3 regions of the Streptomyces sp. NPDC102462 genome follow, and region 1 is predicted to be linked to each of the others. Evidence: riboswitches for the same ligand, from Rfam matches in the RefSeq annotation. Region 1 holds a riboswitch; each other region holds the start of a gene.
What was found. A riboswitch is a leader RNA that binds a small molecule or an ion and turns the genes downstream of it on or off. The one in region 1 is predicted to bind cyclic di-AMP.
Positions count from the first base shown of each region.

Region 2: it holds a riboswitch for cyclic di-AMP, as region 1 does, so the genes downstream of both, ACIRFL_RS33155 (C40 family peptidase) here and ACIRFL_RS29870 (M23 family metallopeptidase) in region 1, are expected to answer to the same signal.
Region 3: it holds a riboswitch for cyclic di-AMP, as region 1 does, so the genes downstream of both, ACIRFL_RS03325 (NlpC/P60 family protein) here and ACIRFL_RS29870 (M23 family metallopeptidase) in region 1, are expected to answer to the same signal.

Region 1 is NZ_JBIWKB010000042.1:21,495-24,600, forward strand. It holds gene ACIRFL_RS29865 (aldo/keto reductase) at 1-670, opposite strand, end outside; gene ACIRFL_RS29870 (M23 family metallopeptidase) at 847-1,890, opposite strand; cyclic di-AMP (ydaO/yuaA leader) riboswitch at 1,898-2,057, opposite strand; tRNA gene ACIRFL_RS29875 (tRNA-Met) at 2,411-2,484, opposite strand; gene ACIRFL_RS29880 (alpha/beta fold hydrolase) at 2,557-3,106, opposite strand, start outside.
Region 2 is NZ_JBIWKB010000052.1:8,131-11,236, forward strand. It holds gene ACIRFL_RS33145 (ATP-dependent Clp protease proteolytic subunit) at 1-7, shown strand, start outside; gene ACIRFL_RS33150 (hypothetical protein) at 15-323, shown strand; cyclic di-AMP (ydaO/yuaA leader) riboswitch at 663-873, shown strand; gene ACIRFL_RS33155 (C40 family peptidase) at 877-1,350, shown strand; gene ACIRFL_RS33160 (ATP-binding protein) at 1,458-1,916, opposite strand; gene ACIRFL_RS33165 (helix-turn-helix domain-containing protein) at 2,129-2,989, shown strand; gene ACIRFL_RS33170 (DUF397 domain-containing protein) at 2,999-3,106, shown strand, end outside.
Region 3 is NZ_JBIWKB010000002.1:256,963-260,068, forward strand. It holds gene pcrA (DNA helicase PcrA) at 1-1,022, opposite strand, end outside; cyclic di-AMP (ydaO/yuaA leader) riboswitch at 1,283-1,454, shown strand; gene ACIRFL_RS03325 (NlpC/P60 family protein) at 1,463-2,653, shown strand; gene ACIRFL_RS03330 (tellurite resistance/C4-dicarboxylate transporter family protein) at 2,787-3,106, shown strand, end outside.

The sequences.
Region 1 (3,106 bases):
GGCGGTACTTGCCGGTGAGGAAGCCGGCGGCCAGGGAGTAGTACGGGAGCGCGGCGAGGCCGGCGCGGGCGGCGACGTCCTGGAGCGGGCCCTCGTAGGTGTCGCGTGAGACCAGGTTGTAGTGCGGCTGGAGCGCCACGTACCGGGCCAGGCCCTCGCGGTCGGAGAAGTCAAGGGACGCCTGTAGCCGCTCCGCGCTGATGTTGGACGCGGCGATGTGCCGCACCTTGCCGGCCCGCACCAGTGCGTCGAGCGCGCCGATGATCTCCTCGACCGGCACGTCCGGCTTGTCGTAGTGCGTGTAGTAGAGGTCGATGTGGTCGGTGCCGAGCCGGCGCAGCGAGGCGTCCGCCGCGGCCTTGATGTTGGCGGCGGACAGTCCCGGGTAGTCGGGATGCTGGCTGACCTTGGTGGCGATCAGGACGTCCGAGCGGTTGCCGCGCGCCTTGACCCACTTGCCGATGATCGTCTCGGACTCGCCGCCCTTGTTGCCCTCGACCCATGCCGAGTAGGAGTCGGCGGTGTCGATGAGGTTGCCGCCGGCGGCCGTGTAGGCGTCGAGGACGGCGAAGGACGTGGGCTCGTCGGCGCTCCAGCCGAAGACGTTGCCGCCGAGGGCGAGCGGGAAGACCTCAAGATCGGAGGGGCCCAGTTGTCGAAGGGAAGTCATACTCGGGTTCAACGCGCCCGCCGGAAGCCTCGATTCCAGCGCCGTACGCAAAGACCGTGCAAACACCGGACCGGCAGCCCTGACGTCGGGGGGATGGGCGCCAGGACCGCCGGGGAACCGGGGGGTGTGCGGGGATGTGCCGGGGGGGTCAGGGGTTGAGGCCCTTGGCGTCTGGGTCAGGGGTTGAGGCCCTTGCCGCGCAGCCAGGCCATCGGGTCGATGCCGCTGGACGCGCCGCCGGAGTGGACCTCCAGGTGGAGGTGGGGTCCGGTGACGTTGCCCGTGGCGCCCACGCGGCCGATGACGTCCCCGGTGTTGACCTTCTGCCCGACGCTGACGCTGATCGACGACTGGTGGCAGAACCACAGCTCGGTGCCGTCGTCCAGGGTGAGGATCGTGCGGTAGCCGTAGGAGCCGGCCCAGCCCGCCTCGGTGATCGTGCCGGTGTGGACGGCCTTGATCAGTGTGCCCGTGGGGGCGGCGAAGTCGAGGCCGGTGTGGTAGCCGGAGGACCACATGGAGCCGGCCTGGCCGAAGGTGCCGGTGACCGTGTACGAGGAGGTCGGCAGGGTGTACTGCTTGGCCAGCGCGGCCAGCCGCGCCTCCTCGGCCTTCTTCTTGGCGGCGGCCTCCGCCTTCTCCTTGGCGGCGGCGGCGCGGGCCGCGGCCTCCTTCTCCGCCTTGGCCGCCGCGTCGGCGACCTCCTGGTCGGCGGCGGACACGGCCGCGGCGACGGCCTTGGTCTCGGCCTGGCCCTGCTGCTGCTCGGCCTGGGCCATGATGCGGTTGCGCAGCGCCTCGCCGGCGTCGGCGGTGCCCTCGGCGCTGTCGGCCTCGGTCACGCCGACGCTGCTCAGGGCGGTCGCGGAGCCCTTGGTGGCCTGGGCGCCGGCGCCGTCGCCGAGCAGGGAGCCGACGGAGGGCAGGTCGGGCATGGAGATGGACACCGGCGGCTTGCCGGTGTTGGCGCTCGCCATGCCCCCCGCGCCGACGGCGGCTATCACGCCGACGCCGAGGACCGCGGAGCTGCGGGCGAGTCCGCCGCCGCCACGCTGCTTGGCGACGCGGTGCCGGCCGCGCAGCGGGCGGATGGAGTCCTCGGTGGGGTTCCACTCCTCCCAGGGGCCCTCGTCGGTGCGGTAGGTGCCGTAGCCGAAGGTCTCGGTGCCGTACTGGCTCGGCGCGAACGGGGCTTGTGGGGCGGGCCGGTTGGACGCCACTCGGGCGTGCTCCTTTCCTTCCTCCGCCTACCGGGTTAGCTGACGGGTTCGGAGCAGGAAGGTCTCCTACGCGCGTATACCGGCCGTGTCTCCACGGCGGTGTCCGCGTGATTCACCCCAAGGTGGTGGTTCCCCGGTTCCCTTGCGGGATTCGGCGCGTGAGCACGGAGCCGCCTCTTGTGACGGCTGGGACGACCGCGCTGCGTTATCGAACGTTAATAGACCCGGCGGGCAGATTCCAAGCCGTTCCACTTGATCGTTAACGCTTTCGGACGGGAATTTACCGCCCATGACCGGCGAAAACCGGGCGAGTTGGCCCCTGGCGCACGGAAACTCGGGCAACCCATGGGACTTGACGGTGTGTCAGTTGTTATGCGGAGGGCGGTCGTCCGATCACCGCTCGTGACGGTGGGCTCGTGACCGTGAGCGGGTCGCGTATCCGTGAGCGAGCCGCGTCACCGTGGGCGGAAAAAACTCAGGGCCGGAATCCATGTACTGGATTCCGGCCCTGAGCCTTCAGTAGCGGGGACAGGATTTGAACCTGCGACCTCTGGGTTATGAGCCCAGCGAGCTACCGAGCTGCTCCACCCCGCGTCGGTGTTCCACCAGTGTACGCCATGCGCAGGACCGCGAGCACACGGATAACCCCCCGGACCCGCGCGGCCTTCAGTTCGGTCGCGGAAGGGTGTCGAGCCAGCCTCCGATCACCTCACGGACCGCGGGTGCGCACTCGACCTGCGGGTTGTGACCGGCGCCGTCGAGGACCACAGCGGTCATGCGGGGGTAGTGGTCGAGCAGGGCAAGCTGGTCACGCCAGCCCACGAGGGCGTCCTGACGTGTGGTGAGCAGAAGATGCCGGCCGTGGTGGACCACGCCCGGGCTCTCGGGCCACTGCGGCAGGAGGAAGTCCGCGTCGAGTTCGGCGGCGGCACGGCGGTCGTGCACCCGCCAGCCGGGGAGGATGTGCTCCTCGAAGAGAGCCCAGCTCTCCTCGGTGTGGCGGGCCATCACGGCACGGAACAGTTGAAGGTCCTCTTCGTGGGCGAGGCGGGCAAGGAGTGCGTCGTCGCGCTCGACCACGGTGCTGTCGGGCAGGGTACGTTCGGCGCCCCAGCGGACGACGGGAACGAGCAGCGCGGAGCCGAGCACCTGCTCACCGAAGCGCGCGGTCACGGCGCGGGCGATCTGCCCGCCGAAGGACTGCCCGAGAACGGCG
Region 2 (3,106 bases), on a different contig from region 1:
GGGGTGAGCCGCGGATGCTGCCGCCGGAACTGCCGCCGCTGCCCGCGCTGACCCGGGCCGAGAGCGAGCTGATCGACCGTTACCTGGAGGCGGTCGACCTGCTCGGCCGGATCAATCCGGCGCGGGCCGAGCACACCTACCACGGGCTGCGGGCCGCCCAGGCCCTGGTGCGCACCGCGATGGAGCTGCGGGACGCGCTGGCCCTGATGCACACGCGAGGCGAGATCGAGGTGCACACGGCCACCCTGGCGCGGGCACTGCGGGTACTGGACGGCGAGCGGCGCGCCGCCCGGGTCGCCTTGCCGCCCGACGGCGCGGGCTGACGCGGGCACACTGGGCCTCCGGCGGGCCGACGAGCCGACGAGCCGTCATAGAACGGGCTGAAACGGTCCAAACGGTCTACCCCTGTTCGGCGTAGCCCGGCTTCCTTTTTCGGGCGCGGAAGAGTTGGGTACGGCGAGTGGTCGACAGCCGCGCCGAGGTGCTTCGGCGCTGGTCCGGGGGTGCGCAGCCCCCTCGGCCGGGTATCGAACAGAGCACTGTCCAGCCGAACGGCTGAGTGGTGAACAACGCCACACATCCCCGGTTCCGTTGGGATTTTCGGACAGTTGTGAGTGAAGATCCCTGTCTGACGACAAGCCCCCGCCACCGCGGCGGGGCGGTCCGGGCGGACGCCGAGTCCTGCCGCCGCCCGGATGACCGGTCGACAGGAGTGGATCGGCAGGAGTGGAGGACCCGAGCAAGACGGGTCGCCGGAGCGGACGCTGTTCCGCTCCGAGCAGCCCTTGGGGTGAAGCCGTGGCAACGCGGCCGGGCAACTTCGCCAGCCCGAATCCGACAGGTCATCCTTCACAGGCGGCTGACGAAGGGTTGCGCATGACTGCGCTCAATCGTGTCCCGTCGCTGATGGCCCGGGCCGGTACGGCCTCGGCACTGACCATCGCCGCCGTGGGCGGCTCGATCGTGGCCCCCGGCCTCGCGTCCGACGCGGAGGCCGCGACCACGGCGACGAAGGCGCTGCGGATCGCGGCGTCCAAGAAGGGGTCCCCGTACAAGTGGGGCGCCACCGGTCCGCGCAGGTTCGACTGCTCCGGGCTCACGCTGTACTCGTTCAAGAAGGCGGGCAAGAGCCTGCCGCGCACGGCCGCCCAGCAGTACAACAAGTCGCGCCATATCTCGGCCAAGAGCCGCAAGGCCGGGGACCTGGTGTTCTTCCATTCGGGCTCCAACGTCTACCACGTGGGCATCTATGCGGGTCATGGGAAGATCTGGCACGCCCCGAAGACCGGGGACGTGGTGCGGCTGCAGAAGATCTGGACGCGGAGCGTCTGGTACGGCCGGGTCGGCTGACCCGGCGGAGCGGGTGCCGCCGCCCCCGCCGCGCCGCAGCCCCCACATAGCCGGCCGGGGCTGACCGGACGTCATGCGGGGCTGCGCACCGCTCCGTGCCCGATCGGCTACGGCTCCTGCCGGCCCACCGCCGTCACCGGGTGGGCCGGCACGGTCCAGGGCAGTTCCACGGTGATGGTCTTGCCGCCCTCGCGGGTGGGCCGGACGCGCAGCTTGCCGCCGCTTTCGGCGGTGAGCCAGCGGATGATGACCATGCCGCGGCCGTTGTCCTGCTGGACGGCCGCGGGGAGTCTCTTCGGGAAGCGCGGATGACTGTCGGTGACACCGATGCGCAGATGCGCGTCGCGGTCGAGCACGAGGTCGACCGTGAAGGTGGGTGACTGGCCGAAGGTGTGCTGCACGGCGTTGGTGGCCAGTTCGGAGACGATGAGGCGGATCGTCTCGGCGGCGTCCGTGTCCGCCGGCAGGCCCCACTCCACGAGGGTGCTCAGCACATGCGCGCGGGCCGCGGAGACCGAGGCGGGATCGCTCGGCAGAGTGATGGATGCTTCCAGATGGTCTGCCATGGCGATGTCGTCCCTTTCCCACGGGACCGCAGTCCGACACGGAGCGGATGGTTCGAGTACGGTCCCGGACTGGTGCTTCGCCGCCAGACTGCCATCAGCGCGCCGGTCACGCGGGGCATCCACCGAGATATGCATATATCTGTCGCTCGAAGCGGTGAACTCTGCGACGGCAGACCGTATTTGGGCGGCTCGTAAGGAGTAAGGAGTTGCCCATGCAGCACGGTCCCGCGGTACGCCGCCGGAAACTGGGCGCCGAACTGCGCGCCCTGCGCACCGGCGCCGGTCTCACGAGCGGTGAGGCGGCCAGGTTGGTGGGCTGGCACCAGTCGAAGGTGAGCCGCGTCGAGACGGGCGCGAGTGGCGTGAAACCGACCGATGTGCGGCTGCTGCTCGACGCGTACGACGTGCGGGACGCCCAACTGCGCGAGTTGCTGCTGGTGTTGGCGGGTTCCGAGGACGTCGGCGACCGGCACCGCTGGTGGCACGCCTACCGCGGGGTGCTGCCGCCCACCTACCGGGACTTCATCAGCCTGGAGTCGCAGGCCAGCGGGATGCGCACGCTGGAGACGTCGGTCGTGCCCGGGCTGCTGCAGACGCCCGAGTACGCCCGCGCGGTGACCCGGGCCGCGGTGGACGCCCTGGACGAGGACCGGCTGGACGCGCTGGTGGAGGTGCGGCTCGCCCGGCAGCACGTGCTGCGTTCCGAGCCGCCGCTGGAGCTGAGCGCCGTACTGGACGAGGCGGTGCTGCGCCGGGAGGTCGGCGGACCGGGCGTCATGGCACGGCAGTTGCAACGGCTCACGGAGGCGGCGCGGCTGCCGCAGGTAAGGCTCCAGGTGCTGCCTTTTGCCGCCGGAGCGCACATCGGCATCACCGGGCCTTTCGTTATCTTCTCATTTCGGAGCACTTCTGATCTGGATGTTGTAGTTCTTGACCAGCTGACGAGTAGCCTCTACCTCGAACGGAAAGAAGACCTCCAGGCCTACACGGAGGCCTTCAACTCCCTTCAGATCCACGCCCTTTCGCCCGAGGACTCGTTGGATTACATCGCCGCGATAGGTGACGGCGCGTAAGGAGGCACCATGACCGCACTGCCTCGGAACGTACCTTCCACTGCTCAACTGCCCGCTGTGCGCTGGCTGCGCAGCAGCTACAGCACGGGAGCCAACAACTGCGTGGAGACGGCACGG
Region 3 (3,106 bases), on a different contig from region 1:
CGGATGGTCGCGCCGCGGAAGGCGTAGATCGACTGGTCGGCGTCGCCCACGACGCACAGTTCGGCGGGCGGCAGGTCGTGCTCGCCCGGCGGCACGTCCACGGGGTGCTCGGCGGTCCCGACGAGTTCGCGCACCAGGGCGTACTGCGCGTGGTTGGTGTCCTGGTACTCGTCCACGAGTACATGGCGGAAGCGGCGGCGGTAGTGCTCGGCGACGTCCGGGAAGGCGCGCAGCAGGTTGACCGTCGTCATGATCAGGTCGTCGAAGTCGAGCGCGTTCGCCTCGCGCAGCCGGGACTGGTACAGCGCGTACGCCTGGGCGAGGGTCTTCTCGAAGCTGTCGCCGGCCTGGGCGGCGAAGTCCTCCTCGTCGATCAGCTCGTTCTTCAGGTTGGAGATCTTGGCGCTGAAGGACTTGGGCGGGAAGCGCTTCGGATCGAGGTCCAGGTCGCGGCAGACCAGGGCCATCAGCCGCTTGGAGTCGGCGGCGTCGTAGATCGAGAAGGACGAGGTGAAGCCGAGGCGCTTGCTCTCCCGGCGCAGGATGCGCACGCACGCGCTGTGGAAGGTCATCACCCACATCGCGTTGACGCGCGGGCCGACCAGCTGCTCGACGCGTTCCTTCATCTCGCCCGCGGCCTTGTTGGTGAAGGTGATCGCGAGGATCTGCCCCGGGTGCACCTTGCGCTCCGCCAGCAGATGGGCGATGCGGTGGGTGAGCACCCTGGTCTTGCCGGAGCCTGCGCCGGCCACGATGAGCAGCGGGGAGCCGGCGTGCACGACGGCGGCGCGCTGGTTTTCGTTCAGCCCGTGCAGGAGCGTGGCCGGGTCGATGACCGGCCGTGGGGCGCCGTTGCCGTAGTAGGAGTCCCGGTCCGGGGGCACGTCGAACTTCCCGCCGAACAGATCGTCCGGAACCGGCTCCGGAGCGTGATCGTCCTCGGGCGGTGGCGGGGGCTCCTCCTCCTGCCCGCGGGGGGCTCGGAGGTCCGCCAGGAAGCTGTCGTCAAAGAGGCTGCTCATCGCTCTCCGAGTCTAGGCCGCGCCACCGACAACCCGCCGCCGCCCCGGGAAGACGGCCGGTTCCTGCGGCGGATCCGGTGCGGGCGCGGGCCGCACAGACCGCTCACCGTACGGAATCACCCTGTCACCCAGACGGAATCCCTCCGTCAGGTCACGAAAATGTATCGGGCATATCACCCATCAACCTTCACAGGGACCACACGAGTTGGCTAGCGTGCCGGGCAGGCCGTACGACCCCCACCGGCGAACGTCGCCGGGCCGCACGGCCTCCGCCGAGTCCGGCGCGCCCGCATGGTGCGCGGAGCCGGGGACCCACACCGACCTTGGGGTGAATCGGCCCAACCCCCGCGCGGGGAACGGCCGTAGGGCAACCCTTCCGAACCACCCGCCCGAACCCGACAGCTAACTCGGTAGGCGGAACACGGAAGGAGTCGCCTCCCTTGGCGTCGCATCGCAAGTCACGCTCCGCGGGTACCCGCGCGGCCGGCATACGGACCCCCGCCCTGGCCACCGCCGCCCTCACCTCCGTGGCCCTGCTCTCCCAGACGGCGAACGCCGCCCCCTCCCCCGACGGCGACCGGCCGAGCGTGGAGGAGGTGCAGAGGAAGGTCGACGACCTGTACCGGCAGGCCGAGTCGGCGACCGAGAAGTACAACGCGGCCAAGGAGAGGACCGGCAAGCAGCGCAAGCAGGTCGACACCCTCCTGGACGACGTCGCCCGGCGCACGGACCGGCTCAACAAGGCCCGTGAGGAACTGGGGGCGTTCGCCGCCGCGCAGTACCGGACCGGGGCCGCCGCCCCCGACACCGCCACCTTCCTGCTCGCGGACACCCCGCAGGACTACTTCGACCGGACGCAGCTGATGAGCCGGCTGACCTCGCGCCAGAAGACCGCGGTCGACGACTACGTCACCGAGCAGTCGACGACCATGAAGAAGCGGCGGGAGGCCACGAAGAGCCTGGAGACACTGACCGAGTCGCAGGACGAACTCCAGACCGCCAAGGCCACCGTCCAGAAGAAGCTCTCCACCGCGCGCCAGTTGCTGTCCAAGCTGACGGCGGAGGAGAAGGCACGGCTCGCGGCGATCGAGAAGCGCAAGCAGCAGGAGGCCGCGCGGAAGGCGGCCGAGCTGGCCAAGAAGCAGGCGGAGCAGGAGGCGGCCCGGCAGAAGAGCGACGCGTCGAACTCCACGGACTCCTCGTCGTCTTCTTCGTCTTCTTCCCCTTCCTCCTCTTCGTCGTCTTCTTCGTCTTCGTCCGGCTCCGGCTACGCCACCAAGGCCGAGAAGGCGATCGCGTTCGCCCGCGCGCAGATCGGCAAGCCGTACGTCTGGGGCGCCACCGGACCCGACTCCTACGACTGCTCGGGGCTCACCCAGGCCGCCTGGAAGGCCGCGGGCGTCAGCCTGCCGCGCACCACCTACAGCCAGGTCGAGGCCGGCACCACGGTCTCCCTCGCCAACGCACAACCCGGTGACCTGGTCTTCTTCTACGACGACGTCAGCCACGTGGGTCTCTACATCGGCAACGGCATGATGATCCACGCCCCGAAGCCGGGCGCCTACGTCCGCGAGGAGTCGATCTACTACGCGGGGGACTCGATCATCCACAGCGTGGTACGGCCGGCCTGAGCCGGTCGGGCTGCGCGCCCACGCGCGCGTGGCGGCGTTCCTGATCCCTCCGTGTCCCGCGCCCGCGCGTTTTTGCGACGTACGCGCGCGTGCCACGCCGTCGGTGCGCCCGGTGCTCCCTAGCATCGGGCGCATGCCCGGCACCTCACCCCTTCGCGCCTGGTGGGCGCAGCGTCCGCCGGCGGCCGGGGCCGCCGTGATGGCGACCGGCATCGTCTCGGTGGGGCTGCACCTGACCGGGTACGAGGTCCTGTCCCTGATCACGCTGGCGCTGGGCTGTGTCGCCTGGCTGGCGCTGGCCGCTGACTGCGCCGCGGGCATGCTGCGCGACCGGCAGCGGTGGCTGGCCGCCGCGCGGACGCCGGGCGCGCTCAGCGCCGTGGCCGCGACGACCGTGCTCGGCACCCGTATCTCCGCGCTCGGCGGGCACACCCTTGCCGCGGCGTTGCTCGC